Regions from separate parts of the Mesorhizobium sp. M0018 genome, predicted to be linked through region 1. Evidence: predicted binding sites of a transcription regulator. Region 1 holds the regulator's gene; the other holds the start of a gene.
The links. The regulator LexA, encoded in region 1, represses DNA repair genes until DNA is damaged. The targets are predictions, from matches to a motif close to TGTTCNNNNTGTGTTCNG.

Region 1 (16,109 bases):
GCGACGGCGACGATACCGATGATGAAGACTGAGGGCAGATGACGAAGATTGAGGCTGCCGGAAAAGGCCTTGATCTCGCGCCAGATGCCAAGGTCGGCATCATCGCCGGCGGCGGCAGTCTCCCGGTCGAAATTGCCCGAGCGCTCGCCCGGCAAGGCAAATTGCCCTTCGTCGTGATGGCGGCCGGCGAGGTCGATCGCATAGCCGATTTCGAGCCCTATGAGCAGGCAACCTTGAGGCTGGAAGACGTCGGCTCGCTGCTGCCGATCCTTAAGCGGCACCACGTCACGCATCTCGTAACCGCGGGTCATATCACGCGCCGCCCCAGGCTGAGCGCCATGCGCCTCAATTTGGGCCTGCTCGCGTGGCTACCCAGCCTCTTCGTCGGTGTAACCCGGGGGGACGATACGGTGCTGAAACTGTTCGTGCGCAGGATCGAGCGCAGCGGCATCAAGGTCGTCGGCGCTCACGAGATCGTGCCGGAGCTGGTCGCCGCCGAAGGCCTGCTGACCAAGGCGGCGCCACGCAAATCCGACTGGCGTGACATCGAGGCGGCGCACGCGGCGGCAAAAGCCATCGGCGCGCTGGATATCGGCCAAGCGGCTGTTGCGGTCGGCGGCCGCGCCATTGCGTTGGAAGGCGTCGAAGGCACCGACGGGCTGCTCGAGCGGACAAGGGAGTTGCGCGGGCACGGCAGGCTGGCCGGCGGGAGCCGCGGTGTTCTGGTCAAATGCGCCAAGCCCGGTCAGGAACTGCGTGCCGATCTGCCCTCCATCGGCCCGCTGACAGTCGAGGCCGCGCATGCCGCCGGACTGGCCGGCATTGCCGTCGAAGCCGGTCGCTCGCTAGTGCTCGAAGGTCCCGCCACCATCGGACGTGCCAATACGCTCGGCCTGTTCGTGATCGGCCTGCCTGCTGCGGAGCCGGCGCATGGCGAATGAGCGGCCGTTGAAGATAGCCATCGTCGCCGGCGAGGAGTCCGGCGACCTGCTTGGCGCCGACCTTGTGCAGGCGCTCAAGCGCATGACCGGGCGCGAAGTTCGGCTTGTCGGCATCGGCGGCCGCCATTTGCAGGCGCTCGGCCTGGCGCCATTGTTCGACGGCAGCGAGATCGCACTGATGGGGCTTAGCGCCATCCTGCGCGACCTGCCGCGCCTGATACGGCGGATCGGCAAGACGGCAAACTCGATTGCCGGTGAAAAGCCCGATTGCCTTATCACCATCGACAGTCCGGACTTCTCGCTGCGCGTCGCCAAGAAGGTGCGTGCCGCCGATCCGACTATCCCGATCGTCCACTATGTCTGCCCGAGCGTGTGGGCTTGGCGGCCGGGCAGGGCGGCGGCGATGAAGCCATATGTCGATCACATTCTTTGCATCCTGCCGTTCGAGGTGAAGGAACTCGCTCGCCTGGGCGGGCCGCCCGGCACCTATGTCGGGCATCGCCTTACACACGATCCGGGCATAGTCAGTGCCGCAAGGGCGCAGGCGCAGCCGCGTAACCTCGCCGCTGACCGTGTGAAAACGTTGCTTGTATTGCCCGGTTCGCGTCGCGGCGAGGTGCGGCGCCTGGTTGGGCCGTTCGGCGAAACGCTGTCGATCCTGCGGGCGCGCGGGCACCGCTTGCGCCTGCTGTTGCCGACGGTGCCGCACGTCGCCGACCTGGTCAGGACCTCGGTCGCGAGCTGGGACGAGAAGCCGGAGATCATCCTTGATGCCGAACGCAAATGGCAGGCCTTCGGCAAGGCGGATGCGGCGCTGATCGCGTCGGGGACGGTATCGCTGGAACTGGCACTGGCGAGTGTGCCGATGATCTCCTGCTACCGGCTCGATCCGGTCATGCGCATGGCGCAGCCGCTGATCAAAGTATGGAGCGCAGCCTTGCCCAATCTCATTGCCGACCGGCCGGTTGTGCCGGAACACTACAATCAATATGTGCGGCCGCATTATCTGGCGCGGCAGTTGGAAGCGCTGTTCTCCGATACCGCCTACCGCACCTGGCAGAAGCACGGTTTTGCCGACATTGCCGGGCGTATGGCAACCGCCAAGCCGTCAGGCGAGATTGCCGCGGGGGTGGTGATGGGGATGGTGAGGAAGTGAGTGAATTATGAATTGTGAATTGTGAATAGCGGTTTCTATGGACAGGGAGCGACGCTTCGCTACTCCCATTCACCATTCACCATTCACCATTCACCACCTTCACCGCTTCGCGATTGGCACGTAGTCCCGTTCCGGCGCGCCGGTATAGAGCTGGCGCGGGCGACCGATCTTCTGGTGCGGGTCCTCGATCATCTCCTTCCACTGCGCGATCCAGCCGACGGTGCGGGCGACCGCGAACAGCACGGTGAACATGGTGGTGGGAAAGCCCAGCGCCTTCAGCGTGATGCCGGAATAGAAATCGACGTTCGGATAGAGCTTCTTCTCGATGAAATAGGAATCGGTCAGTGCGATCCTTTCCAGCTCCATGGCGATGTCGAGCAGTGGATCGTCCTTGATGCCGAGCTCGCCCAGGACCTCGTGCGCGGTCTTCTGCATGATCTTGGCGCGCGGATCGTAATTCTTGTAAACGCGGTGGCCAAATCCCATCAATCGGAACGGATCGTTCTTATCCTTGGCGCGCGCAATGAATTCCGGGATGTGATCGACATGACCGATCTCGCCCAGCATGTTCAGGGCTGCCTCGTTGGCGCCGCCATGTGCGGGACCCCACAGGCAGGCGATGCCGGCAGCGATACAGGCAAAAGGATTGGCGCCCGACGAGCCGGCCAGGCGGACGGTCGAAGTCGAGGCGTTCTGTTCGTGATCGGCGTGCAGGATGAAGATGCGCTCCATCGCGCGGGCCAGCACCGGATTGATCTTGTATTCCTCGCAAGGCACGGCGAAGCACATATGCAGGAAATTGGCTGCGAAATTCAGCTCGTTCTTCGGGTAAATGAATGGCTGGCCGATGTGGTATTTATAGGCCATCGCCGCGATCGTCGGCATCTTGGCGATCAGCCGCATTGACGCGACCATGCGTTGATAGGGGTCCGAGATATCGGTGGAATCGTGATAGAAGGCCGACAGCGCGCCGACCACGCCGCACATCACCGCCATCGGATGCGCATCACGGCGGAAGCCGGTGAAAAAGCGCGACATCTGCTCATGCACCATAGTGTGGCGCGTCACCCGGTAGTCGAAATCGTCCTTCTGCGCCTTGGTCGGGAGTTCACCATAGAGCAAGAGATAGCAGACTTCGAGGAAGTCGCCGTGCTCGGCCAATTGGTCGATCGGGTAGCCGCGGTGCAAAAGAATGCCGGCATCGCCATCGATGAAGGTGATTTCCGATTCGCAGCTCGCCGTCGACGTAAAACCGGGATCGTAGGTAAAGACGCCGGCGGTGTTGTAGAGCGAACCGATATCGATGACGTCAGGTCCTACCGAACCACTTCGTATCTTGAATTCATGGGTTTTGCCGCCGAGTTCCAGCTTGGCCGTCGATGCCTGGGTTTTGCCGCCAAATTCCATTTTTGTCGCAGGTTCGGTCATAGCAAACTCCTTTTTGTTTCCTCAGGCCGGCAAAGGCAAAATATCTGAACCCAACACGTCAAAAGCATCGGAATACGCACATTTGCGCCCGCAATTGAATCTGCGCGGCAGATTAGGCCAAGACCCAATGTTGCACTGCGAAACACACCTTTCAATGCCAATCTTCTTGGGCCAGTTTGCTAATCGATTTGATCAGCGATCCGCGCCAGGCTTTCCTCGCGGCCAAGCACGGCAAGCACATCAAAGACACCTGGCGAGGTACTTTTGCCGGTGAGCGCGGCGCGCAAAGGTTGGGCCACGGCGCCGAGTTTATAGCCGGCGGCCTGCGCATAGTCGCGGATCGCGGCTTCGGCTGAGGCGGCAGACCACCCCGAAACCGTGGCTAGTGCCGCATGAGCGCCCCGCAGGATCGCGCGTGCCTCACCGCTGAGCAGCGCCGCCGCCTTCTCGTCGACCGGCAGCGGCCGTTCGACGAAAAGGAATTCAGCCCCTTCAACAAGTTCGACCAGCGTTTTGGCGCGCTCCTTCAGGCCCGGCAACGCGGCAAGCAGTTGCGCCCTGCGTCTGTCGTCGAGGCGAGCGGCGATTGCCGGGCCGCCTTCTAGATAGGGCAGAGTGGCGATGAAGATGTCGAGCAGCGCCGCGTCGTTCATCCGGCGCATATGCACGCCGTTAAGCGCCTCGAGCTTGGCGAAGTCGAAACGGGCGGCGCCCTTGTTGACGTCGCCAATGTCGAACCATGTAATCATGTCGGCGATCGACATGATCTCATCGTCGCCGTGGCTCCAGCCAAGCCTCGCCAGATAGTTGAGCAGCGCCTCCGGCAGGTAGCCCATGGCGCGATAGGCTTCGACGCCAAGCGCACCGTGCCGCTTCGACAGCTTGGCGCCGTCGGCACCGTGGATCAACGGGATATGCGACATCGACGGCACCTCCCAGCCCATGGCGTGATAGATTACGGTCTGGCGTGCGGCGTTGGTCAAATGATCGTCGCCGCGGATGATGTGGGTGATGCCCATGTCGTGATCGTCGACGACGACGGCATGCATGTAGGTGGGATTGCCGTCCGAGCGCAGAATAATGAAATCGTCGAGATCCTTGTTGGGAAAGCGCACGTCGCCCTGGACGCGGTCATGCACCACCGTCTCGCCGTCTGTCGGCGCCTTGATGCGGATCGCCCCCTTGGCGCCGGGCGGCGCCTCCGACGGGTCGCGGTCGCGCCAGCGCCCATCATAGCGGGGCGGAAGCCCCTTGGCTCGCGCTGCCTCGCGCATCGCCTCCAGCTCCGCCGGCGTCGCGTAGCAGTAATAGGCCTTGCCCACGCGCACCAGCTCCTCGGCCACCTCGCGATGGCGCGGCGCGCGCTCGAACTGCGAGACAGGCGCGCCGTCCCAGGTGAGTCCGAGCCAGGAAAGCCCGTCGAGAATGGCTGCCGTCGCCGCATCCGTCGACCGCTCACGGTCGGTATCCTCTATACGCAGCAGCATCGTGCCGCCCGTGTGCTTGGCGTACAGCCAGTTGAACAGCGCCGTGCGCGCGCCGCCAATGTGCAGATAGCCGGTGGGCGAGGGGGCAAAACGGGTGACGACCTTATCGGGCATGGAACTCTCAGGCGGGCGAAGGAAGTGGGTTTGCGGACTTTCGCGCGTTGCGCGTTCATGTAGCATAGGAGGTCGAGGGCGCAAGGGGCAGACCCGATGGCTGTGCGAGGCCGTGGTGCGGGCGAGGGCGAGGACGTTGGCAGCGACGTCAGCGAACGCTTGCTGTTTGCCGCTCCCCCGCCTGTCCTGCCGGCACCGGCATTGCTACCTGCTCCGCGCTTCGATGCTCCGTCGCTGCCGGCCAGCGACCCAGCAACGGTTCTCGTGCCCGCGGGCGAGCCTATCGTACGCCTGCGCAGGCGTTTCCGCCTCCCGTCACCGTCCCGTATCCGCAACAGCGTAACCACAGCGGCCGGTCTGGAACTCGACCGCGGCATCGCCTTCCTGCTGGTGCCGGTGTTCCTCGCATGCGGGGTGGTCGTTTATTTCGGGCTGTCGGTGGAGCCGGCCTTTCCACAGCCGATCGCAATCGCGCTCCTCGCGACCCTTTGTGCCGTCGTCTCGCGGTCATGGCCCAGGACGCGCCTGTGCTTCATGGTGGCGCTGCTCTGCGCGCTTGGCGTACTTGCCGCCAAGTTCGAAACATGGCGTGTCGGAACGCATATGCTCGGCTCCGAAATCTCGACGCGGCTGACGGGTCGCGTCGTATCGTACGAGCCCATGGCGAGCGGCCGCATCAGGCTGACAATCGATGTGATCTCAACCGCCAGGCCGACACTGCGCTACATGCCGGAACGGGTCCGCGTTTCGGCGATGAAGATACCGGCTGAGCTGACCGCCGGTTCCGAGATCACCGGCTATGTGCGGCTGCTGCCGCCGACCGGCCCGGTGCGGCCCGACAGCTATGATTTCTCCTTCGACAGCTATTTCGCCGGTATCGGCGGCAGCGGCTTTTTTCTCGGCAATCCGAAAATCGTGTCGTCGGACAGCATGCCGCTTGCCGCGCAGCTTTCTTCCGCGATCGAAGACGCGCGTGAATCCATCGCCGACCATATCCGCAGCCGCATCGGCGGTGCCGAGGGCGAGATTGCTGCTGCGCTGATCGTCGGCGTGCGCGCCGGCATTCCCGAGGAGATCAACGAAGCGATGCGGCGCACCGGCATCTACCACATCATCTCCATCTCGGGGCTGCATATGGCGTTGGTCGCCGGCACCATCATGGCGCTGCTGCGGGGTGCCTTCGCGCTGTTTCCCGATTTCTCATCGCGACGGCCGGTCAAGAAATATGCCGCGGCCGCCGCGCTTTTTTCGATTGCGGCCTACCTCGTCTTTTCCGGCATTGTCGTGGCGGCCGAACGCAGCTTCATCATGCTGGCGGTGATGCTTATCGCCGTGCTGTTCGACCGGGCCGCGCTCACCATGCGCAACCTGGCGATCTCGGCCATCGCGGTCATCCTGGTGTCGCCGCACGAGGTGGTCGGTCCGAGTTTCCAGATGTCCTTCGCCGCGACGGCGGCCCTTGTCGGCGCCTATGCAGGCTGGTCCGATTACCGCGCCGGCAGGGCCACCACGCCGCCGCCGCGGCAGTCGCCGCTACGCTTTGCCACTCGAAAGGTCCTGCTGGGCATGTGCGGTCTGGCGATGACCTCGATCATTGCAGGGAGCGCCACGGCGCTTTTCGCCATATGGCATTTCCAGCGCGTGGCGCCGCTCAGCCTGTTCGCCAATCTGGCCATCATGCCCATCGTGTCACTGGTCGTCATGCCCTTCGCCGTTCTCAGCGCGCTGGCGATGCCGTTCGGTGCGGATGGCCCTTTTCTCTATGTCATGGGCAAGGGGCTGACGGCGATGATCGCCCTGTCCGGGTGGATCTCGGAGCGCTCGCCGATCGATGCGGTCGGGCTGATTTCGCTGAGATCCGTCCTTCTGGTGACGATCGCCCTCGTCATTGCCAGCATGGCGACGACGTGGTTGCGGCTGGCGGCACTTCCTTTTGCGCTCGCCGGCTTGCTGACGACAACGCAGACACGCATACCCGACGTATTGGTCTCGGAGGACGCACGGCTGGTCGCGCTGCCGATCGGCAGCGGTGAACTCGCGGTCAACCGGGCACGCCCGAATGAGTTCACCATCGACAACTGGAAACGCGCGCTCACATCAGAGGCTATCGTCGCGCCGGAAACACCTGGAAAGAACGACCCGCAATTCGACATTGCCGATCCGGCCGACCTACCGCCGGGCATGCCGTTCATTTGCACGGACGGCCTCTGCCTTGCCAGGCATCCATCCGGCGCGATCATCGCCCAAGCCAAGGACCGCGATACTGCGCGGCCAGCCTGCGCCTTTGCCAGCTTGATCGTCATCGACGACGCCACCGCCCATAACCCCTGCTACTACGACCGGCTGGTCCTCGTCGTCACCAAACGGCAACTAGCGCGCGCGGGAAGTGCCGCCGTCTATTTCGATCCACAAGCGGCAACACGCGCCGAGATCCGCTTCGCCGTCGAAAAATCATACCGGCCCTGGCACGTGCAGCGGAAATTTTCACGCGCGGCACGGGGCCTGCCGCCATACCGCCGGGCCGACAACCCCAAAGCCGGCGCCAAGGGCGGAGCTCAGTAGCGGCGGATCAGTCCGACGAGCTTGCCCTGCACCTTGACCCTGTCTGGTCCGAAGATGCGCGTCTCGTAGGCCGGATTGGCGGCTTCCAGGGCGATCGAGGCGCCCTTGCGGCGGAACCGCTTCAGCGTCGCTTCCTCCTCGTCGACCAGTGCCACCACGATCTCACCGGGGCTCGCCGTATCGGCATTGCGGATGATCACCGTGTCGCCGTCGAAAATGCCGGCCTCGATCATCGAATCGCCTTTGACCTCAAGCGCATAATGCTCGCCGCCCATGATCATATCCGGCGGCACCGAAATCGAATGCGTCTGGTGCTGGATGGCGTCGATCGGCACACCGGCAGCGATGCGGCCCATCACTGGGATCGAAACGGCGGCGACGACATCGTCGTCATTTCCGGCTGCGGGCACGCGCGACGATGTCGGCTTGCCTTGCCGAGGGGCGCCTTGCCCAAGACTGCCCTGGATGACACTCGGCGAGAACTTGCGTGCCGCATTGAGGCCGGGGGCGATCGAGTCAGGCAGGCGTAGCACCTCCAGCGCACGGGCCCGGTTGGGCAAACGGCGAATGAAGCCGCGCTCCTCCAGCGCCGTAATCAGCCGGTGGATTCCGGATTTGGAAGCCAGGTCGAGCGCTTCCTTCATCTCGTCGAATGAAGGCGGGATACCGCTTTCCTTCAACCTTTCGTGGATGAACATAAGCAGTTCGTGTTGTTTGCGTGTCAGCATAGCGACCCCCAACAGAATCAGAAAAACAAACCCAGAACAAACACTATCTGTTCCAGTTGTGTTCCGCAACTGTTTAAAGTTTAATGAATGCGTTAAGGCTCGGGAAACAAACGACGTCCCCTACCGGCGTACCGCATTTTCACCGCCGCGAGCCTCATCGCCTTGATTCTGCTTTCGTTTGCGCCCTTCTGGCCTCCTAGAAGGCGGCACTGGCATCGGCCGTCGGTCGGCAAAAGGCACGGAATTGAACCCGTATCGACTGTGCGGTTTGGTCAATGCACCGTGAACGAAACGAACTCAAAACGCCAACCTCGGGTTAAGTCCCGGTTTCCACCGCCTGGTCAGGCTGCTTCTCGCCGGTGGAGCCTTGCTGCGCGCAACCAAGTAATGGAAGAACAGTCGATGCGTGTCCGGCGTTGCGTTGGATCTTGGGGGAGCAGACAAATCATGACAGGAATTCCCGATCTCGTGGCCATAAAGGCGATGGATGCCGCGGATCCGCTGCGCGCGATGCGCGACCGCTTTGTGTTGCCGCAAGGAGTGATCTATCTCGACGGCAATTCGCTAGGAGCTGCTTCACGTGCCGCTTTCGATGAACTGCACAAGGCCGCGACCGAAGAATGGTCGCATGATCTCATCCGCGCATGGAACACGGCCGGCTGGTTCAACATGCCGCTTGAACTTGGCGACCAGCTCGGGCGCCTGATCGGGGCCGCGGCCGGCCAGACAGTGGTCTGCGACACGACATCGGTCAATATCTACAAGCTGCTGCACGCCGCCATGGCCATGCGACCGGAGCGGCAGGTCATCGTCGCCGAGGGCGATAGTTTTCCGACGGACCTCTACATGGCCGAGGGTGTGGTTTCGACGCGAAAAGATACGCTGCTGCGCCTCTCGGGAGTCGACGCGCCGACCATCGAAGAGCTGATCGACGAACGCACCGCTGTGGTGCTGGTCAACCACGTCAACTATAAGTCGGGCGAACTGCGCGACATGCCGGCGCTGACGCGCAGGGCTCAGGAAGCCGGGGCGATGATCGTCTGGGATCTCTGCCACACCGCCGGCGCGATGCCAGTCGAACTCGACAAGGCAAACGCCGATTTTGCCGTTGGCTGCACCTACAAATATCTGAATGGCGGCCCGGGCGCGCCTGCCTTCATCTATGCGGCTGAGCGGCATCTTTCCGACATCCAGCAGCCGCTCACCGGCTGGTGGGGCCATGCACGGCCCTTCGCCTTCGAGCCAGGCTATGCGGCCGGCACCGGCATCCGCCGGTTTCTGTGCGGCACACAGCCGGTCCTGTCGATGCGCACGCTGAAGGGCGCGCTCGACATCTGGAACGATGTCGACATGACGGCGGTGCGCAAGAAGAGCATCGCGCTGGCGGATCTGTTCATCGAGCTTGTCGAGGCAAAGTGCGGCACTTACGGGCTCACGCTCGAAAGCACGCGCGATGGGGAAAAACGCGGCAGCCAGATTTCATTCATGCATGAGCATGGCTACCAGGTCATGCGCGCGCTGATCGAACGTGGCGTGATCGGCGATTTTCGCGCGCCATCGACCATGCGCTTCGGCTTCACCCCGCTCTATGTCGGCTATGCCGATGTCTGGCAGGCCGCCAAAGTGCTTGAGGACATCCTGCACACCGGTGCGTGGAAGGATGCGCGCTTCGCCATCAAAGCAGCTGTCACTTGAGATTGATGCGAGAGCTGGAATCGTGAGGCTGGCGACGACGCGCCGCGCGATGCTTACGGCTACGCTGCAGGGCCATATGCCAGGGAGGGCGCAGGGTGTTCGAACGTCACATTGCCGATTGGGACAACGCCTATGCCAACAGCGCCAACATAGCCGGCAGCGATCGCTGGCCGGCGGCCTGGATCGAGCCCGCGCGGGTTTTCCGCGACGTGCTTTCGACCGAGGGCAGGGCGCGGCTCGACATGGCCTATGGCGACAATCCACGCAACCGGCTCGATCTTTTCCTGCCGGCCATCAAGCCCAAGGGACTCGTGGTGTTCGTTCATGGCGGCTACTGGATGGAATTCGACAAGAATTTCTGGTCGCATCTTGCCGCTGGCCCTGTTGATCGCGGCTATGCGGTGGCGATGCCGTCCTACACGCTCTGTCCGCAGATACGCATTGGCGGCATCGTCAAGGAAGTCGGCGCGGCGATCGGCAAGGCGGCGGCGATCGTTGCAGGGCCGCTGATGCTGACCGGGCACTCGGCCGGCGGCCATCTTGTTAGCCGGATGGTTACGGCGACGACGCCGCTGGCGCCCGAAGTCGTCCGGCGCGTTCGTCATGTAGTGTCGATCTCGGGGGTGCACGATTTGCGCCCGATCATGCGCACCGGCATGAACGAGACGCTGGCGATCGATGAGGCCGAGGCGCAGGCCGAAAGCCCGGTGCTGCTGCGCCCGATGGACAAGGCCCGCCTGACCTGCTGGGCCGGCGGCGGCGAGCGCGCTGAATTCCTGCGTCAGAGCGCGTTGCTGGCCAACATCTGGATCGGCCTGGGTACCGCGACCAGCTCGGTGGTCGAGCCTGACCGGCATCATTTCAACATCATCGACGGTTTGGCCGATCCAGACCATCCGCTGACCCGGACCTTGATTTCGGAGTGAGGCAGGTTCAGCGTAGCATCAGTACGTCGCAGGGGGAGCCCGCCGCCGCGGCAGGCGCGAACGGCGCGCGAACGATCAGCCCGTCGGCATCGGCCAGCATTTTCAGCATCGAGGAGTCCTGGATGCCGAACGGCGTCGCCACGAGCGTACCGGCGTCATCAATGACAACAGCCCGCACATAATCTTGCCTGAGATCGTTGGCCGGCATGGCGGCACCGAGCCGTGCCCGACGTATATCCTGCTGAAAGGCGCGGCCGCCGAGCCGCGCCAGCAGCGGCTTCAGGAAGAGCTGAGTGCAGACCAGGCTTGCCACCGGATTGCCGGGCAGGCCGATGCAGCGAATGTCTCCCAGCCGCCCGAACATCAGTGGCTTGCCCGGCCGCATGGCGATCTTCCAGAAATCGAGCGTCATGCCTTGCCCGGTCAGCACCTCATGGACGAAGTCGTGGTCACCGACCGAGGCACCGCCCAGCGTGACGATGACGTTCGCGCCAGCCTTCACGGCCTTTTCAACCAGCGCAGCGATCGCCTCCCTGCGGTCCGGCGCGATGCCAAGGTCGAGCGCGCGCGCACCGACCGACTGTGCGGCAGCGGCGACACCATAGGCGTTGGAGGAGATGATCTGGTCGGGGCCAAGATCGCTGCCCGGCGGCAGCAATTCGTCGCCGGTGGCGATGATGGCGACCAGCGGCCGTTTGACCACGCGCACCTCGGGGTGATTGGCCGATGCCGCCAGCGATAAGGCCGCCGGGTCGAGCAGGCGGCCTTTGGGCAGCAGGACATCGCCCTTGGCGAAATCGAGCCCGAGGCGGCGGATGTTGCGCCCCTGCACCGTCGGTTCCGTCACTTCGACGCTGCTGCCACCGAGATCGCGGGCGTTCTCCTGGATGACGATAGTGTCGGCGCCTTCGGGAAGCGGTGCGCCGGTAAAGATGCGCACGGCCTGCCGCTGCTGCACCGTTCCGGCAAAGCCGCGTCCGGCCGGCGCCATGCCGACCACCGAAAGCCTTGCCGGTACGGACGCGATATCGGCCGCCCGCACGGCATAGCCGTCCATGGCGGAGGCGTTGAACGGCGGCTGGGTGCGGAGCGCCACAACCGGCTCCGCCAGCACGCGGTCGGCGGCATCCAGCAGTGCGACGCGTTCGCCCGGCAGCGCTGCTGCGCCGTCCAGCAGGCGCTCGAGCGCCTCGGCAACTGGGACCAGCGCCATTATCGGCCTGCCTCGGTGGCCCCGTCTCCGGTGATCTTGTAGTCGCCGGATTTGCCGCCGGTCTTTTCGACCAGCCTGATGCCGGAGATGACCATGGCGCGGTCGACCGCCTTGGCCATGTCGTAGATGGTCAGGCAAGCGACCGAGACGGCACTCAGAGCCTCCATCTCAACGCCGGTCTTGCCGGTGACGCGGGTCAATGCTGTCACCTTCAGGCCGGGCAGCGCGGCGTCCGCCTCGATATCGACAGATATCCTGGTCAGCAGCAGCGGATGGCAAAGCGGGATCAGTTCATGCGTCTTCTTGGCCGCCATGATGCCGGCAATGCGCGCGGTGCCCAGCACGTCGCCCTTCTTGGCGTCGCCGGCGAGGATCATGTCCAGCGTCTCGGGCCGCATCGCGACAAAACCTTCTGCGACTGCCGTGCGCACCGTCTCAGCCTTGTCGCCGACATCGACCATGTTGGCTTCGCCCTGCGCGCCAAGATGGGTGAGGGCGGCCGCCATCCTCAAACGGCCTCTGCCGGCGCCTTGCCCGTCAACAGCAGGCGCGTTGCCGCGGCCACGTCCTGCTGGCGCATCAGGCTCTCGCCGACCAGGAAAGTCGCAATGCCGCTCTGCTCCAGCCGGCGGCAATCGTCGTGCGAAAAGATACCGCTCTCGCTGACCAGATGGCGGTCGGCCGGCACCATCGCTACCAGCCGCTCCGAGGTCTGTAGGCTGGTTTCGAAGGTCCGGAGATTGCGGTTGTTGATTCCGATCAGCCGCGACGACAGCTGCAGCGCGCGTTCCATTTCAGCCTCGTCATGCACTTCGACCAGCGCGTCCATGCCGAGCCCGAACGCTGTCGCTTCGAGTTCTCTTGCCAACGCGTCGTCGACGCTGGCCATGATGATCAGGATGGCATCGGCGCCCCATGCCCTGGCCTCGTAGACCTGATAGGGGTCGAACAGGAAATCCTTGCGCAAGGCAGGCAGCTCGACGGCAGCGCGCGCAGTGGTGAGGAATTCGGGCGCGCCTTGGAAGGAGGGTGCGTCGGTCAGCACCGAAAGGCAGGCGGCACCGCCCTTCGCATAGGCCCTGGCCAGCGCCGGCGGATCGAAATCGGCGCGGATCAGGCCTTTGGATGGGCTAGCCTTCTTGATTTCGGCAATCAGCGCGAACCTGCCGGATTTGCGCTTTGCTTCAAGGGCGGAAAGAAAGCCGCGCGGCGCGTCGGCATGCGTCGCCCGTGCCTTGATCTCAGCCAGCGGCACGCGCGCCTTGGCCGCCGTGATCTCGTCGCGCTTGTAAGCCTCGATCTTGCGCAGGATGTCGGACATGGTTTTTAACCGTTCGAAATCTCGATCAGCCTGTCGAGCACTTTCAGCGCGCGGCCGCTGTCGATGGCCTGCGCCGCCGTTACCATGCCGTCGGCGAGGGTCGTCGCTGTGCCGGCCACCACCAGCCCGGCGCCGGCATTCATCAGCACCGTATCGCGAAAGGCGCCGGCGGCGCCGCCCAGCATGTCGCGCAGTGCCTGGGCGTTGTGGGCGGCGTCGCCGCCGCGCAACTCGTCCTTGGTGTGCCGCTTCAGTCCGACGGCTTCCGGGGTCAGCGTAAAGCTGCGGATCTCGCCGCCGGCCAATTCGGCGACAAGTGTCTCGCCGGTGGTGGTGATCTCGTCATAGCCGTCGCCATGGACGATCCAGGCATGGTCGGCACCAAGTTCCTTCAACGTTTCTGCCACCGGCATGATCCATTCGGGCAGGAACACGCCGACCATCTGCCGTCTGACACTCGCCGGATTGGAAAGCGGGCCCAGCAGGTTGAAGATGGTGCGGGTTCCGAGCTCGACCCGGGTCGGGCCGACATGCTTCATCGCCGGGTGATGCGCCGGCGCGAACATGAAGCCAACGCCGGCCTCGTGGATGCAGCGGCCGATCGTCTCCGGAGGGATGTCGATCTTGACGCCCAATGCGATCAGCACATCGGCGGCGCCGGTCAGCGAGGACAGTCCGCGATTGCCGTGCTTGGCGACGGGCACGCCGCTGCCGGCGATGACGAAAGCGGATGCGGTCGAAATGTTGACGCTGTGCGAATTGTCGCCGCCGGTGCCGACAATGTCGATGGCACCCTCGGGAGCTTCGACACGCAGCATCTTGGCGCGCATGGTGGCGACGGCGCCGGCGATCTCGCTGACGGTCTCACCGCGCACGCGCAATGCCATCAAGAAGCCGCCGATCTGGCCGGGGGTGGCATCGCCGGACATGATGATGTCGAAGGCCTCGCGCGCCTCCTCGAAGGAAAGAGCGCTGCCGGCGGCGACCTTGGCGATGTGGATCTTCAGCGCGCTCATCTGGCCAGGGCTTGGGTTACGGCCGCCTGATCGATGCGGACGTCATATTGCGTCTGCAACTGCGCCACCAACTGGTCGAGCAGGTCGTCGGACATGCCGGAGGTGAAGGACTTCTGTGCGTCCTGGGGCACTGAGCTGGCATCGGCCCCGGCAGGCTCGAACACCTCGGCAACCTTGAACAGGATCTGTCCGTCGCCCGTAGGTGAGGGGATCAACCCGGCGCCGCCTTCTCCGACGCCGAACATCGCGGCGGCGCCTTCCTTGCCGAAATCGACGTCGTCCGCATCGCGCTTGACGCCGCGCTTGGTCTGCTTTTCGAGCTTGAGCTCACCGGCGATCACCTCGAGCGTGACGCCAGCCTTGAGACGCTTCTCGAGCTCCTGTGCTTTTGCGGTGAGCCGTTTGGTGGTCTCCGCCGCGGTCCAGTCGGCCACGACCTTCTGGCGGACTTCGTCCAATGTGCGGTCGCGGGCAGGCGTGATCGCGCTCACGTCGTAGAAGACGAAGCCGTTATCGGCGGTGGTGAGGCCTTCATTGTCGGTTCCGGGTTCGGATTCGAACACCGCCTTGATGAGTGCCGGCGATTCCGGCAGGTCTTTGACGATGCTTCCATCCGGCCGTTGGCCGGTGCGGTCGATGGCATCGATGGTGACGACCTTCAGCTTCAATTTGGCGGCTGCCTCGGCGAGCGAACTGCCCGAGGCGCGCGTATCCTCGTAATTGTCGTGCACGTCCAGCAAGATGCGGCTTGCCTCGCCCAGTGCCAGGTCCTTGCGGATCTGCTCGGACACTTCGGCCAGCGGCTTCACCACTTCGGGCTTGATCTCGGTGGCGCGCAGCAGAACGGGACCAAAGGCGCCCTGTACGACCGGGCTGACCTCATTGACGTTTAGTTTGAAGGCAGCGTCGGCGACCGCCTTGTCGGCGATCTTGTCCTTGGCCAGCGTGCCGAGCAGCGTGTCGGCCGGCGTCTTGCCTTCGGCAGCGACGATCTTGTCGAAGGTCGCGCCGGTCCTGAGCGAATCGAGCGCCGCCTTTGCGGCATCAGGTGTCTTGAACACAAGCTGCTCGATGGTGCGCATCTCCGGCGTGGTGTAGCGCGCCTTGTTCTTATTGTAGTCGTCGCTGACCTGTTGGTCGGTCACCGCGCTCAAATCCATGATGTCTTCCGGTTCGAGCCTGACATAGGAGAACTTACGGTATTCGGGAGCGGCGTAGGTTTTCTTGTTTTCCTCGAAATAGGCCGAAAGCGCGCTGTCGGACGGCGCTTCTATCGGTTCGACCAGCGATTTCGGCAAGGTCAGGTAGTCGATGGTGCGATCTTCGCCGCGATAGAGCGCGACCGCCTTGAAGAATGTATCCGGGGCCTTGAGGCCGTCCGAAACCGCCTCGACGATCTGCTGGCGGACCGCGACCTGGGCGCGGTTCTTCAAATAGTCTTCCGGCCGCATGCCGACCTGCCGAAGCAGGTACTCGAAGGTTCTCCTGTCGAAGGTTCCGGCAGGCCCTTTGAACGCCGGGT
Region 2 (16,109 bases), 190 kb from region 1:
CGTCGGCGGTGCGCGCGCCGATCCAGTTGTTGACGTATTGGATGAGGCGGACATCGTCCGGGCGCATCGCAAACGCTTCCGGCGTCCGCAACAGCGGGCCGCCCACCATCGTCAACTTCGCGTCATAGAGCCTGGCGGCCATCTGCGGCGTCGGCGACGTCGCGACCATCGCCTGTGCGTCGCCGCCGATGATCGCGGCGAAAACATCTGAGGTATTGTCGAAAGACAGGATGGTCGCCTTGGGAAAAGCTTCCTTCGCGGCGGCTTCATCGGTGGAATTGGACAGCACGGCGATCTTATATCCCGGCGCCGCCACTGCCTTTCCCGGCCTTTTCCCAAGGCTGGCGATCGTCGCAACCATACGGATATCGGCGGTACCGGTCTGGTTGGAGAATACCACCTCGCGTGCGCGTTCCGGCGTGCTGGCGTAGCCCGCCGCGATCATATCGAAATCACCCTTGAGCAGTCTTGTCTTAAGGTCGTTCCAGGGCACCTCGACCAGCTTCAGGTCGACGCCGAGATCAGACGCCAGCGCACTGGTCAGGTCGACATCATAGCCGGCGAACTTCCCGTCGGCCTTCTTGAGGATCCATGGCGGGTTGAGCGCCACGCCGACCGTCAGTGTCTTCTGGTCGATGATGCGCTTGAGGCTGTCGTCCGCCCGGGCTGGCAGCAGCGACAAAGCCAACCACGCAGAAAGGGCAAGTATAGTTGTGGCGATCATCTTAGCGCGCATTAATATAACCTCGCTGAGCCCGTCCGGTTGTCAGATTTACACAGAGGTGCCATTCTGTCGATAGCGGACCCTGATGGAGAGTTGCGATGTCGGCACGGATGGCGGTTACCGGTTCGATGATGTTCCTGGTTTGCATCCTGGGCAATCCGGCGAAGCTTTCGCTGCTGCCGGCGGCAGCGCAGGCTGCGGGGGCAAAACGCGTGGTCTGCTCCAGCGCCGATTACCGCTATTCCTATTGCGGGATCGATACGCGCCGCGGCGTGCAGTTGACCTCCAGGCTGTCGAAGGCGCGTTGCGTATACGGTAGAAGCTGGGGCTATGACGCCGGCGGCATCTGGGTCGACAATGGTTGCTCGGCCGAATTCGCAGTCGCCAGCCCCAACCGCAATCCCTCTGCTGGCGACGTCGCCGCAGCCATTATCGTCGGCGGCGTGGTAGGTGCCATTCTCGACAACGGCAATTCGCATCGCCATCATTCCGATAATTACTATCCGAAGCCGCGCCCGCGCCGTTACGACCAATCGATCGATCCGACGCCGCAATTCGACAATCAGGGCAACCCCAACTTCGATACCCACGGCAACTACCAGGGACCGCACGGGCTGGGCAAGCTTGTCACCCCTGACGACAATCCTGACCTGAATCCGGCCCTGCGCAGCGACGGCGACGACAGCGACGACGACAGTTAGATGAAGCTCGGGTCAGGTTTCGGTCAGATGCCGCCGTACCAGTCGTAGCCATTGTCCTCCCAATAGCCGCCTCTGCCGCCGCCGATATTGGCGAAGCCGTCGACCAGCTCAATCTTGTAGAGGTATTTCGGCATCTTGTAGCCGAGCTGGCGCTCGACGCGGACGCGCAGCGGCGCGCCGTTTTCGACCGGCAACGGCTTGCCGTTGAGGCCATAGGCAAGGATCGTCTGCGGATGACGAGCATCGACCAGGTCGATCGAGCCGTAATATTTGATGTCGCCGGCCAGGCTGCGGTCGATCGTATCGAGGCAGTGGAACATGACGTAGCGCGCCTGCGGCTTGACCACTGCCTGGTCGAGCACCAGCGACAGCGGCGTGCCGGTCCATTTGGCAATGCAGCTCCAGCCTTCGACGCAGTCGTGACGGGTGATCTGGGTGCGGCTCGGCATGTTCATCAGCTGCTCGCGGCTCAGCGACAGCGGTTTTTCGACCAGGCCTGAAACCTCCAGCCGCCAGTCGGCGAAATCGCTGGCGAGCAGGCCCTTGTAGAAATCGTCGTCCGGTGCGGTGACACCGTTCGGCCGCTGCGGCTGGCGAATGTCGGCCTCGGTGAACTCCGGCGCCAGCGCATCAGCGCCGGCAAGCAGTCGCTGCGCCCGCCAGGTCAGGCCATTGGCGCTTTCGAGGAAGCTGCGCAGGCTGTCGCCGACGCCAAGCTGGCTGTCGAAGGCGTCGCAGCCCGACAGCATGATGCCGGAAAGGCCGAGGCTGGCCGAGGTCAGGAACTTTCTTCGGCTTATCTGTAGCTTGGGGCTGATCTCGAATTTCGCCATGTCAGGCACTCCTCTCTGGCGCTTTGTCGCCATGCGCCGGCGGGTCGGTTCGGTACCACCCGGTGATGATGGAGCGCAGCTCGTTGATCGGGCCGGCGGCGAGGATCATCAGGATGTGGATAATGAAGAAGGCGACGAGCAGCAGCATCACCGTGAAATGAATGGTGCGTGCCGTCTGTCGGCCGCCGAGCAGATCATTCAGGAACGGCAGCACCGAATCCATGCTCGGCGACATGGCAAGGCCGGTGATGATCATCAGCGGCAGCAGCACGAACAGCACGCCGCCATAGGCCATCTTCTGCAGCGTGTTGTAGTCGCGCGTGTGATGGAACCTGAGCTTGGCGTGCTCGACAATGTCTCGCGGCAGGCGCCTGAAATCATCGAGGCGCGGGGCAAGATCGCGGCGCAAATGGCCGTTGATCAGGCTGGCGACCAGCCAGACCAGCAGCGTGGTGGTCAGCACCCAGGCGAAGAAGAAATGAACAACGCGCGCGGTGCCGAGATCGTAATAGGAAGGGATCGTCGCCCAGGACGGGAAGGCACGGGAGGTCTCCTGGCCGGCCGGACCCGACCAGCCGAGCACGCCAGTGGTATCGAAGCGCTTGCCGAAGATTTCGGTATAGCCGCGCGGGCCAGTCGCCGTATTCTCGGCGCCAATGGCGAAGACGGTGTTGTTGTAGCCAAAACCCGACTCCTTGCCGATGTAGAGCTGTGGGCGGGCGTTAAATATTTGCAGACCGGAAAGCAGCATGAAGAACAGCGCGATCGCCCACAGCCAATGCGTCAGCCGCGTCCAGCGCGACTGGCGATAGATCAGCGTCGCATCCGTCGAAGCAGCGCTATCTGCCTCGGTGCTGGCTTCGCCTCTGGCAACTGATTCCATGTTTTCCGTGCCTCCCTGCCAAGCGGTTCCGCATGGCCTGTCAGATCTCTTCTCCTCCCAATACGTCGCCAGCCTAAGCGATGTTTCACCCGATCACGGATTTATTACGGACTGCCGAGGCTGACGGCGAGGTTGACCGCGGCTGCCACGATGACCGTGTTGAAGAAGAACGACAGGATCGAATGCACAAGCACGACACGGCGCATTTGCGAGGTCGTGATGTTGGTGTCGGCGGTTTGCGCCGTCATGCCGATCACCGTGGCGAAATAGAGGAAATCCGAGCCTTCCGGCCGCTTGCCGCCCGGGAAGTCGAGGCCGCCGACCGGAATTTTCTTTTTTGTGTCGCCATCCATCGCATCGCCATCCAACCAGTAGATATGCGCGTAGTGAAGTGCGGCCATCGCATGGATGGTCAACCAGCCAAGCGGGATAGACAGCAGCGCCACCATAAGCTCGACGGTGTCCGCGCTCTTCTCCCTGTTGATCAATTGAAACAACGACATGATGGCAATAGCGACGACAATCAGCGTGACCGCGAAGATGGCCAGTACCGGCAGGTCCGTGTCGCCTGCATTCTTGCGCAGATAGCTGCCGGTAAGCCGCGGCATATGGGCGATGACAAGGACGAGATAGGCGGCAAAGAACACATTGGCGCCGATCGAATAGGCAAGCGGCGCACGCCAGACCAGCGCGGCGCCAAAGGCTGCCACGCCGATGCAGGCCGACACCGCGAACGGCGTGTGGCGTCGCATGGGCATCTTGGTCGGGGTACCAGTCGCCATGGCCTTCAGTCCGCAGACGCGGATTTCAGCGCCCGCCGTAGGATGCGGTCAAGCTCGCCGAGGAACCGCGAGCGGTCCTGCGGCGCGAAGCTCGAATTGTAGCCCTTGCTTTCGCCGGTCTCGCGCAGATGCTGCTTGAGATCGCGCATTGCCACCGCCATGCCGATCGTTTCGGGCGTAAACGGGCGTCCGGTCGGACCAAGTACGTGGGCGCCAAGCGCCACCGCGCGCGCGGCAAGCGGGATATCGGCGGTCACCACGATATCGTTGGACCGGGCATTTTCGACTATCCAGTCGTCGGCGGCATCGGCGCCCTTGGAGACGACGACATTGCGGATCATCGGATCGCGCGACGGACGCAAGCCGCCATTGGAGACGAAGGTGACGACGATGCCGTGCCGCTCGGCGACTTTTTCGACCTCGGCCTTCACCGGGCAAGCGTCGGCATCGACGAGAATAGCAGGTGCGGGCATCGTTGTTCCAAATGTGAAAGAGCCGGGCGGCGTCGCCCGGCTCGATCGATGATAGTCGAGCGGCTACTAGGCCGGCAACGCGCCGGACCGCTTGGCCGTCCAGGTGGCGATATAGTCCATCAGTCCTGGATTGAGGCAATCATAAGGTTCGAGCCCGATCGACTTCAGCTGTGACCTTATGCCGTCCATGCGGCTCGGATCGACACCGGACTCGATGATCGAAGAGACAAAGGCGGTGAAGCCCGGCGGCGACCAGCCGTCTTCCTGGAAGCGTTCGGGATGGATGAAGGACAGCCCCTTGAAAGCGTGGTCGCGCTCGACCGGGCCGTGCATATGGACGCCGCAGCCGGTGCAGGCATGGCGCAGGATCAGCGCGCCCGGATCGACGATCTTCAGCTTGTCGCCGTTTTCGGTCACCGTCACGTCGTTTGTACCGGCAACCGCCACGACCGAGAACAGCGCGCCTTCCGGCTTCCAGCATTTGGTGCAGCCGCAGGCATGGTTGTGGGCGATCTGGCCCTTGACCTTGACCTTGACCGGGTTGCTGGTGCAGGCGCAGACCAGCGTGCCGCCGGCAAAATCGGCCTTTTCCCGTGGCAGTCCATTGTCGATTTTAGGATGCAGTTTTTCCGGCATTTTTGTCTCCTCCCTTGGTTCTATGCTGGTTCCGTTTCGATTACCGCTTCATTCTCCATACGGTGTTCTTGCTTGACGCGCTCTACCACCTTGAGCGCCTTACTCAGATATGTATCGCGCACGAGAAACGATATTTCTTCTCTGCCGCGGTCGATCTCATCGAGGTCGATGCGAACGCGGTTGTTATTCCTAAGCGCTACCCAAAGATGTTCGCCGAATTGCCAGCTCTGCATACTGAGCGACTCGCTGAAATTCGGATATCGGATCCGAACCCGGATCAGTACCTCCTTCAATAGACTACCACGCTCCTGATCGACTTGCCTTCATGCATCAGGTCAAAGCCCTTGTTGATGTCCTCGAGCTTCAGCGTGTGGGTGATCATCGGATCGATCTCGATCTTGCCGGCCATGTACCAGTCGACGATCTTCGGCACGTCGGTGCGGCCGCGCGCGCCGCCGAAGGCGGTGCCCATCCAGGTGCGGCCGGTGACCAGCTGGAACGGCCGCGTCGAGATCTCCTGGCCGGCGCCGGCAACGCCGATGATGACCGACTTGCCCCAGCCGCGATGCGACGCTTCCAGCGCCTGCCGCATGACCTTGGTGTTGCCGGTGCAGTCGAAGGTGTAGTCGGCGCCGCCGATCTGGTCGGCGCCGCGCTTGGTCATGTTGACGAGATGAGCCACGACATCGCCGTCGATCTCCTTCGGATTGACGAAATGCGTCATGCCGAATTTCTCGCCCCATTCCTTCTTGTCGTTGTTCAGGTCGACGCCGATGATCATGTCGGCGCCGGCAAGGCGCAGGCCCTGGATGACGTTGAGGCCGATGCCGCCGAGGCCGAACACGACCGCCGTCGCGCCTTGCTCGACCTTGGCCGTGTTGATCACAGCGCCGATGCCGGTGGTGACGCCGCAGCCGATGTAGCAGATCTTGTCGAACGGGGCGTCGGCATTGACCTTGGCCACCGCGATCTCGGGCAGCACGGTGAAGTTGGAAAAGGTCGAGCAGCCCATGTAGTGGAACAGCTTGTCCTTGCCGATCGAGAAGCGCGAGGTGCCGTCCGGCATCAAGCCCTGTCCCTGCGTGGCGCGGATGGCGGTGCACAGATTGGTCTTGCGCGACAGGCAGGACGGGCACTGCCGGCATTCCGGCGTGTAGAGCGGGATGACATGGTCGCCCTTCCTGACCGAGGAGACGCCCTTGCCGACGTCGACGACGATGCCGGCGCCCTCATGGCCGAGGATCGCCGGAAACAGGCCTTCCGGGTCGGCGCCCGACAGCGTGAACTCGTCAGTGTGGCAGATGCCGGTTGCCTTGATCTCGACCAGCACCTCGCCATCGCGGGGACCTTCGAGGTCGACCTCCATGATCTGCAGCGGCTTTCCGGCGGCAACGGCGACAGCGGCGCGCGTTTTCATCAGGCAATCCTCCCATGACAGTCTGCAATCCAGGTTAGATTTAACTTACCATTCAGCTCTGCGCTATGCACGAAGCGACGTTGTGACCCCGGATTTTCGTCAGCGCCCGCCGATTTGCATGCGGGATAGGCTCCGACTTTGCCTTGACCGGCCCCCTGAAGCCCATAAAACGGGAAGCCCGTAAAAGAAGGGCAGCCGAGGGACGAGGCCTGCATGTTCACAAAGATCCTGGTCGCCAACCGTGGCGAGATCGCCTGCCGCGTGATCAAGACGGCGCGCAAGATGGGCATCGCCACCGTCGCGGTCCATTCCGACGCCGACCGGGACGCCGTGCATGTCGAAATGGCCGACGAGGCGGTGCATATCGGGCCTTCGCCGGCTGCGCAAAGTTATCTGGTCGCGGAAAAGATCATCGCCGCCTGCAAGGCCACAGGAGCAGAGGCCGTGCATCCCGGCTACGGTTTCCTGTCCGAGCGGGCATCCTTCTGCGAAGCGCTGGAGCAGGAAGGCATCGTCTTCATCGGCCCGAAGCCGAAGGCCATCAAGGCGATGGGCGATAAGATCGAATCGAAGAAGTTCGCCAATGCGGCCAAGGTGTCGACGGTGCCCGGCTGGCTCGGCGTCGTCGAAAACGCCGCCCATGCCGAAAGAATAGCCGGCGAAATCGGCTATCCCGTGATGATCAAGGCTTCAGCCGGCGGCGGCGGCAAGGGCATGCGCATCGCCTGGAGCAAGGCAGAGGTGCGCGACGGCTTCGACCGGGCGCGGTCGGAGGCGAAAAGCTCGTTCGGCGATGACCGCGTCTTCATCGAAAAATTCATCGTCGATCCGCGCCATATCGAAATCCAGGTGCTCGCCGACGCGCATGGCAACACGCTCTATCTCGGCGAGCGCGAATGCTCGATCCAGCGCCGCAACCAGAAAGTCGTGGAGGAGGCGCCGTCGCCGTTCCTCGACGCCAAGACCCGCAAAGCCATGGGCGAGCAGTCGGTGGCGCTGGCCAAGGCCGTCGACTACCAGAGCGCCGGCACGGTCGAGTTCATCGTCGACAGCGACAAGAACTTCTATTTCCTGGAAATGAACACGCGGCTGCAGGTCGAGCATCCGGTGACGGAACTCGTCACCGGCATCGACCTGGTCGAGCAGATGATCCGCGTGGCGGCCGGCGAAAAGCTCGCCATCAAGCAGAGCGACGTCAAGCTGAACGGCTGGGCGGTGGAAAGCCGCCTCTATGCCGAAGATCCGTATCGCAACTTTCTGCCGTCGATCGGCAGGCTGACGAAATACCGGCCGCCGGAAGAGGGAAAATTCGGCGAAATCGTCATCCGCAACGATACCGGCGTTACCGAAGGCTCGGAAATCTCGATGTTCTACGACCCGATGGTCGCCAAGCTGTGCACCTGGGCGCCGACACGGCTGGCGGCAATCGACGCGATGTCGGAAGCGCTGGACAGTTTCGTCGTCGACGGCATCGAGCACAACGTACCGTTCCTGGCGGCGCTGATGCAGCATCCGCGCTGGCGGGAAGGGCGGCTATCGACGGCGTTCATCGCCGAGGAATATCCCGACGGCTTCGCGCCCATTGTGCCGAACAGCGAAGAAAACGCGGTGCTGGCCGCGATCGCAACCGCGGTCGAACTGCTGCGCCGCGACCGGCTCGACCGGCTGGGCGGGCGGCTGGCGCCGCATTCGGGCGCCTTGAAACGCGATTGGGTGGTGAAGATCGGCCGGGATTATCTTTCGGTTGCCATCGTCGAAGGCATGATTTCCATTCCGATGGAGCTCGACCTCACAATCGACGGCGGCAAACCGCTGACGGTGGCATCCGACTGGCGGCCGGGCGATCTCATCTGGCGCGGCACGGTCGGCGGCCGCAAGGTCGCGGCGCAAGTCAGGCCGGTGCTGAACGGGTTCCGCATCGCCTGGAAAGGCATCTCGGTGACAGCCCGCGCCATGCTGCCGCGCACCGCCGAACTCGAAAGGCTGATGCCGGAAAAAGTGGCGCCGGATACCTCGAAGATGCTGCTATGCCCGATGCCCGGCCTCGTCGTGTCGATTGCCGTTGCCGAGGGGCAGGAGGTCAAGGCCGGCGAGACGCTGGCCGTGGTCGAGGCGATGAAGATGGAAAACGTGCTGCGCGCCGAGCGCGACCTCATCGTCTCGAAGCTCAACGCCAAGCCCGGCGACAGCCTTGCCGTCGATGCTGTGATCATGGAATTCGCGTGAGGTTGGACCCGCCCTCGACGCTCTGTCTGAAGTTGGCGGGACAGCGCGCCCCTCTGTCCTGCCGGACATCTCCCCCTCAAGTGTCCCTAAAGTGGGGAGATTGGCAGCTTCGGGGCCCAGCTCGCTCCTGCAACGTTGGAAATTGGCGAAAGCCGAGATGATGGCCAATCTCCCCCCTCATGGGGGAGATGTCCGGCAGGACAGAGGGGGGCGCGAAGGAACGCGACCTGCAATCCTCTGGATACGCCCTCGGGAGACGGACAACTCGAATTTTTCCCCGTCGCGCCGTATTTTGTTCTTGCTTTGTGCCGGCAGCTATGCTATTAATTTGGCTATGGTGCTAATTGGCTCCAACGACCCGCCCGCCGAGGCGGGTTTTGTTTGTAGCCTGAGGTTGGCGGGACAGCGCCCCTCTCTGTCCTGCCGGACATCTCCCCCACAAGGGGGGAAATTGGCAGCTTCGGCGGTTGCTCTAAACCTCCAAAGCTCTAATCACTAGCGCTGGACTCGTGCTACCCGGCGCTCGACAATACAACTTCATCGACTGAGTCCTTTCAGGCGGCGCGAAAAAACCATGGCGGATGAAAGACTTCCACGCGATCCCTTGCTGCGCGAGGCCTATGCAAAGGCGTCGCGGGCGGAGGCGGCGGCGCGTCGGTTCATTCATCTGCGCGTGCATTCGGCCTATTCGCTGCTCGAAGGTGCCTTGCAGCTCGGCAAGATCGTCGGCCATGCGGTGCAGGACGAATGCCCGGCAATCGCCGTCACCGACACCAACAATCTGTTCGGCGCGCTGGAATTCGCCCAGAAGGCGGTAAAGGATGGCATCCAGCCGATCATCGGCTGCCAGATCGACCTCGCCTTTTCCGGCGAGGCGAGCGACAGCCAGCGCGACCGCAGGCGGCAAGGACCGGAGATGCGGCCGGTCGTCCTGATCGCCGCAACCGAGGCCGGCTACGGCAATCTGGTCAGGCTGGTCAGCCGCGTCTATCTCGAGACACCGCCCGGCGAAGCGGTGCATCTGACGAGCGAGATGCTGCAGGGCCACACCGACGGATTGATCTGCCTTACGGGCGGGCCGCGCGGTCCGATAGGCACTGCATTGAAACAGGATCGCCGCGAACTCGCCGAGACCCGGCTCTCGGCGCTCAAGAGCCTGTTCGGCGACCGGCTCTATGTCGAGCTTGAGCGCGTGTCCGGCTATGACCGCGCCATCGAGCAGTTGTCGGTCGATCTCGCCTACCGCCACGATCTGCCGCTGGTTGCCACCAACGAGGCGTTTTTCTTCTCTCGTGAAGACTATGAGGCGCATGACGCCCTGATCGCCATCGCCGAAGGTTCCGTGGTTGCGGCCGACAATCGCCGCCGCCTTTCGCCCGACCACTTCCTGAGAGGCCAGGCCGATATGGCGAGGCTGTTCGCCGACCTGCCGGAAGCAATCGACAACACCGTCGAGATCGCGCTGCGCTGCTCGTATTACCCGAAGACCCGCAATCCGATTCTGCCGCGCTTTGCCGGCCGCGATGTCGCCGACGCCGATGCTGCGGTCAAGGCGGAGGCGCAGGAGCTTGCCAGGCAGGCGCATGAAGGGCTAGAGGCGCGGCTGGCGGCGCACGGGCCGACGCCCGGCTATACCGTCGAGCAATATCGCGAAAGGCTGGATTTCGAGCTCGGCGTCATCGAGAAGATGAAATATCCGGGCTATTTCCTGATCGTTGCCGACTTCATCAAATGGGCCAAGGCACAAGGGATTCCGGTCGGCCCGGGCCGCGGATCGGGCGCCGGCTCGCTGGTCGCCTATGCCACGACCATCACCGACATCGACCCACTGCGTTTTTCGCTGCTGTTCGAGCGCTTCCTCAATCCCGACCGCGTGTCTATGCCCGACTTCGACATCGACTTCTGCCAGGACCGGCGCGAGGAAGTCATCCGCTACGTCCAGCAGAAATACGGCCGCGACCAGGTTGGCCAGATCATCACCTTCGGCACGTTGCAGGCGCGCGCGGTGCTGCGCGACGTCGGCCGCGTGCTGCAGATGCCTTACGGGCAGGTCGACAAGCTGAGCAAGATGGTGCCGTCGAACCCGGCCAATCCGGTCAAGCTCGCCGACGCCATCGCCAACGAGCCGCGCTTTGCCGAAGAGGCGGAGCGTGAGCCGATCGTGCAGACGCTGCTCGATACGGCGCAGAAACTGGAAGGTCTTTATCGGCACGCCTCGACGCACGCCGCCGGCATCGTCATCGGCGACCGGCCGCTGTCGGAGCTGGTGCCGATGTACCGCGATCCGCGCTCGGACATGCCGGTCACGCAGTTCAACATGAAATATGTCGAGCAGGCCGGGCTGGTGAAATTCGACTTCCTTGGCCTGAAGACGCTGACGGTGCTGGACAGGGCCGTCAAGCTGATCCGCCGCCGCGGCATCGAGATCGATCTTGCCCACATTCCGCTCGACGACCCCGAAACCTACGCCATGCTGTCGCGCGGCGAGGTGGTCGGCGTGTTCCAGGTGGAAAGTGCCGGCATGCGCAAGGCGCTGATCGGCATGCGGCCCGACTGTATCGAGGACATTATCGCGCTGGTCGCGCTCTACCGGCCGGGGCCGATGGAGAACATACCGACCTACAACGCCAGAAAGCACGGCGAGGAGGAGATGGCGTCGATCCACCCGAAGATCGACCATCTCGTCAAGGAGACGCAAGGCGTCATCGTCTACCAGGAACAGGTGATGCAGATCGCGCAGGAGCTCTCCGGCTATTCGCTGGGCGAAGCCGATCTGCTGCGCCGCGCCATGGGCAAGAAGATCCGCGCCGAGATGGACAAGCAGCGCGAGCGCTTTGTTTCGGGCGCGGTCGAGCGCGGCGTCGGCAAGCCGCAAGCCGACTTCATCTTCGACCTGCTGGCAAAGTTTGCCGACTACGGTTTCAACAAATCGCATGCCGCCGCCTATGCCGTCGTCTCCTACCAGACCGCCTATCTGAAGGCGCATTACCCCGTCGAATTCCTGGCGGCATCGATGACGCTCGACATGGGCAATACGGACAAGCTCGCCGATTTCCGCCAGGATGCGCTGCGCCTCGGCATCGAGGTGGTGGCGCCGTCGGTCATGACGTCGTTCCGGGATTTCGAGGTCGGCGAGAACCGCATCTTCTATTCGCTGGCCGCGCTCAAGGGCGTCGGCGATGCGGCGGTCGAGCACATCGTCGCCACGCGCGGCGAAAAACCCTTCAAGAGCCTCGCCGATTTCTGTGAAAGGGTCGATCCGAAGATCGTCGGCAAGCGCGTCTTCGAAAGCCTGATCATGGCCGGCGCGCTCGACTGCTTCGGTCATGACCGCGCGGCGATGATGGCCGGCGTCGAGCGGATGATGGGGCTGGCGTCGCTGGCGCAGCAGAATGCCGTCACCGGCCAGCATGACATCTTTGGCGCCTCGCTCGGCGCACAGTCGCAGGCGCTCAACTTGCCGGCGACCGATCCCTGGCTCGCCGCCGACCGCCTGCACCGTGAATTCCAGGTGGTCGGGTTCTATCTCTCGGCGCATCCGCTCGACGAATACAAGGCGGCGCTGCAGAAAATGCGGGTGCAGACCTGGGGCGAGTTTTCGGCCGCCGTCAAACGCGGTGCTGCCGCCGGCCGGCTCGCCGGCACGGTGACCACCAAGCAGGAGCGCAAGACGCGCACCGGCAACAAGATGGGCGTCGTGCAGTTCTCCGACACCTCCGGCCAGTATGAAGCGGTGCTGTTTTCCGAGGGGCTGGCGCAATACCGCGACCTGCTCGAACCCGGCCGCTCGGTGGTGATCACCGTTTCGGCCGAGGACAGGCCTGAAGGCGTCAATCTGCGCATCCAGACCGTGCAGTCGTTGGAGGAAGAGGCAAGCCGTATCCAGAAAGCGTTGCGCATCTTCGTCAGAAATGACGCACCGGCATCGACAATCCAATCGCAGCTTGGCCAGCGTGGCGACAGTCAGGTGAGCATCATCGTCATCAAGGAAGGCGGCGAGGGCGAGGTCGAGATCGAGTTGCCCAACCGCTACCGCGTATCGCCGCAGATCGCGTCGGCGATGCGGGCGGTGCCGGGCGTGGTCGAGGTGGAACTGGTCTAACAGTTAGCGCACGCTTATGAAGCGGCGATCTCCGCCGGTTGCGGTGCTCTCCGCTGCAGGTTGAGCAGATTTCCCATGAGGATCAGCAGGGCGCCACCGGCGGTGAAGGCGTCGATCTGCTCGTGATAGAGCAGCCATCCGATCACCGCCGACAGCGGCACGCGCAAAAAGTCCATTGGCGAGATGACCGTCGCATCGGCATAGACAAGTGCGCGGGCCATGCAGAAATGCGACGACATGCCGGTGAAGGCGATGAGCAGGATCCACGGCCAGAGCTCAAGCGGCGGGTTGCGCCATTCGTAAAGCGCCGGGACGAGGCCAAGCAGCGACTGGATGATCAACATCCAGAAGATGATGCGCACGACGCTGTCCGTCCGCGTCAGCGACTTGACGAGGACCACCGAGACGCCGAAGCAGACCGCGGCTCCCAGCACGATGACATGTCCCGGATTGACCGCGCCGACGCCCGGACGCACGATGATCACAACGCCGATCAGCCCGAGCACGATCGCCGCCAGCCGTGGCCGGGACAGCCTTTCGCCGAGGAAAGCGACGGCCAGCAAAGCGGTCCAGATCGGCGTCGTGAATTCGATCGAGATCAGTACCGCAAGCGGGATCAGCGTCAGGGCGTAGAGCCAGGCAGCCTGGCCGGTATAGTGGACGACGTTGCGGGCGATATGAGCCAGCGGGCGTCCGGTGCGCATCGCCGCAAAACCGCCTGACATCATGACCAGCGGCAACAGGATGAAAAAGCCGATCACCGAGCGCAGCTCGAGCACCTGGAAGACGTTTAGTTCGGCCGTCGTGGCACGGCCGGCCACCGACATCGCCAGGAACGAGGCGATCGACAGCGCCATCCAGAACGCGGCCTTGGGGATCGAGGGTGCGGGTGCCATGCGGCTATGTCGCAAGCCGGAGCGCTCATCGCAACCGCTAGCCGACGCATTCGACTGGGCCAGCCGCGCAGCGTTGCAAACAGTGATGTTGAAGCCGGAACCCGCCGCTGAGGGGAGCGTTGGTCCCTCAGTGTTTGCGTGCTGTGTTTTGGATACCAACGAGGAGCGGTCCGATGAAATCACTTGCACGATTTGTACTTGCCGGCTGCCTGACGGCCGGGGCCGGGGCAGCGCATGCCGACGATCCGGATTTTCTTCGCTCATTCCAGGGGAATTTCGCCGGCAAAGGCATCGTCAAGGTGACCACCGATGCGCCGACGGTGAATGTCTCCTGTCATTTCAATTCCGACGCAACGTCGAGCTCGCTGTCGCTCGACGGCAGCTGCCGCGGTCTTATCGTGGTAACGCGCGCCATCAGCGCCGATCTCAAATCGAGCGGGACGAAATACACCGGCACCTATGTCGGATCGCGCACCGGGCCGGCGCAATTGAGCGGCAGCCGCTCCGGCAACGCAATCAATCTCGGCATCCGTTGGGCCAAGGAGGTCAATGGCGATCGCAAGGCGCAAATGACGGTCGAGAAGAACGGCGAGAATGGCATGCGGCTGATCGTCGTCGATACCGATCCGAAAACCGGGAAGAGTGTGGTGACCACCCGGATCGATCTGCAGCGCACGTGACTGGGGCAAGTTGATATTCAGGTGGAGGCCGGCCTGCGAAAAGCGGTTTCCTGCGCATCCAGTGCTCACGTACTCACAAGTGCGCTCCGCTCCGGTTCTCGGAAACCACCCTTCTCGACTCGGCCTGACCTGAATCTCAAACATGCCGGTATCATTCCTCGACCGGTTCGGGCGGATGGGCATCGCGGCCCTTGCCGAAGGTATAGCCGGTTTCCACCGCCCTGCGGCCGAACTTGCCGCGCAGCGTGTCGATGGCGCCTTCGGCCATGGCGCGCTTGCGTGACTGGACGTCGACCAGGTCGGGCGGGTCCGCCCGGTCATCGTCGGAGAGATCGCTGACGCCAATGCCGAGCAGCCGGTATTTCGTGCCATCCGCTTCCTTGCGCAGCAGCTCGAGCCCGGTCTGAAAGATGCGGTCGGCCAGCCGGGTTGGATCGCCGAGCTGGCGATTGCGCGTGCGGATCCTGAAATCCTGCGTCTTCAGCTTGAGGACGACGGTGCGTCCGGCAATTCCGGATTTCTTCAGCCGGGCCGAGACTTTTTCCGACAGCGCCCTCAGCACCGAAACCAGTTCGTCGACGGAGGCGATGTCGGTATCGAAAGTGGTTTCCGCCGAGACGCTTTTCGCGTCCTGGTCGGGAACGACGCGACGGTCGTCCTCGCCGCGCGAAAGCCGGTAGAGCCGGTCGCCCATGACGCCGTAGCGGCGCATCAGATCGCCACGTTCCATACGCTGCAACTGGCCGATGGTGCGGATGCCGTCGCGCTCGAGCGTGGCGGCAAAGGCCTTGCCGACCCCCCAGATCAGCGTCACCGGCTGCTCGGCCAGGAAGCCGATAGCCTCGGCCTCGCCGATCACCGAAAAGCCGCGCGGCTTGCGGAAGTCCGATGCCACCTTGGCCAGGAACTTGCAGTAGGAAAGACCGGCCGAAACGGTGATGCCGATCTCCTTTTCCACGCCGAGTGCGAAGCGCGCCAGGACCACCGCAGGCGGCAGGCCATGCAGGCGCTCGGTGCCGGCGAGGTCGAGAAAGGCCTCGTCGATCGAGAGCGGCTCGACCAGCGGCGTCAGCGCCTGCATCATGGCGCGCACCTCACGGCCGACGCGGACGTATTTTTCCATGTCCGGCGGCAGGACCACCGCTTCCGGGCAGGCTTCGAGCGCCTTGAACATCGGCATTGCCGAGCGCACGCCGTGGATGCGGGCAATGTAGCATGCGGTGGAGACGACGCCGCGCTTGCCGCCGCCGATGATCAATGGCCGGTCCTTCAACGCCGGATTGTCGCGCTTTTCGACCGCCGCGTAGAACGCGTCGCAATCGATATGGGCAAGGCGCAGCCGGTAGAGCTCCGGATGGCGGGCGAGCCGTGGACTGCCGCAGCGCTCGCAACGGCGTGCCTCGCTGCGCTGAAAACTCAGGCAGTCGCGGCAAAAACCGTGTTCGGGATTGTTGACAGGGGCCGCCATCGCTGCGAACATAAAGAGAACAAATGCAATGGTACGTCAGGACGGATGCCACGACAAGGCGGTGGGCCGGGAGAGAGCTCATGAATACGACCATAGCGCCGCTAGTGCCCGAGCTTTGGGCGGATTTCGAAGATCTTTTCGGTAGGCAAGGCGCCTGCTACGGCTGCTGGTGCACACATTTCCGGCTGTCGCCCGCAGCGCGCCGCGCGAGCAACCGGGAGCGCAACAAGGACCACATCAAGGCGCGGATCGAGGCCGGGCCGCCGCCGGGCCTGTTGGCCTTCGAGG

Region 2: dnaE (DNA polymerase III subunit alpha) is a predicted target of LexA. The motif match lies at 8,969-8,986, and genes of this name have one in related genera.

Annotation. Positions count from the first base shown of each region.
Region 1 covers NZ_JAMYVL010000007.1:71,640-87,748, reverse strand. The annotation lists gene lpxA (acyl-ACP--UDP-N-acetylglucosamine O-acyltransferase) at 1-32, shown strand, start outside; gene NKJ81_RS11935 (LpxI family protein) at 39-941, shown strand; gene lpxB (lipid-A-disaccharide synthase) at 931-2,097, shown strand; gene gltA (citrate synthase) at 2,197-3,525, opposite strand; gene gltX (glutamate--tRNA ligase) at 3,705-5,126, opposite strand; gene NKJ81_RS11915 (ComEC/Rec2 family competence protein) at 5,223-7,688, shown strand; gene lexA (transcriptional repressor LexA) at 7,682-8,416, opposite strand; gene kynU (kynureninase) at 8,864-10,111, shown strand; gene NKJ81_RS11900 (hormone-sensitive lipase) at 10,207-11,037, shown strand; gene NKJ81_RS11895 (molybdopterin molybdotransferase MoeA) at 11,045-12,250, opposite strand; gene moaC (cyclic pyranopterin monophosphate synthase MoaC) at 12,250-12,756, opposite strand; gene trpC (indole-3-glycerol phosphate synthase TrpC) at 12,759-13,571, opposite strand; gene trpD (anthranilate phosphoribosyltransferase) at 13,577-14,587, opposite strand; gene NKJ81_RS11875 (SurA N-terminal domain-containing protein) at 14,584-16,109, opposite strand, start outside.
Region 2 covers NZ_JAMYVL010000007.1:260,974-277,082, reverse strand. The annotation lists gene NKJ81_RS12865 (transporter substrate-binding domain-containing protein) at 1-736, opposite strand, end outside; gene NKJ81_RS12860 (DUF3011 domain-containing protein) at 823-1,425, shown strand; gene NKJ81_RS12855 (molybdopterin-binding protein) at 1,449-2,258, opposite strand; gene NKJ81_RS12850 (cytochrome b/b6 domain-containing protein) at 2,260-3,141, opposite strand; gene NKJ81_RS12845 (DUF1345 domain-containing protein) at 3,246-3,923, opposite strand; gene NKJ81_RS12840 (YaiI/YqxD family protein) at 3,929-4,396, opposite strand; gene gfa (S-(hydroxymethyl)glutathione synthase) at 4,463-5,032, opposite strand; gene NKJ81_RS12830 (hypothetical protein) at 5,053-5,325, opposite strand; gene NKJ81_RS12825 (S-(hydroxymethyl)glutathione dehydrogenase/class III alcohol dehydrogenase) at 5,322-6,449, opposite strand; gene NKJ81_RS12820 (acetyl-CoA carboxylase biotin carboxylase subunit) at 6,663-8,675, shown strand; gene dnaE (DNA polymerase III subunit alpha) at 9,250-12,777, shown strand; gene NKJ81_RS12810 (DMT family transporter) at 12,792-13,673, opposite strand; gene NKJ81_RS12805 (hypothetical protein) at 13,847-14,353, shown strand; gene NKJ81_RS12800 (DNA polymerase IV) at 14,505-15,833, opposite strand; gene NKJ81_RS12795 (GNAT family N-acetyltransferase) at 15,902-16,109, shown strand, end outside.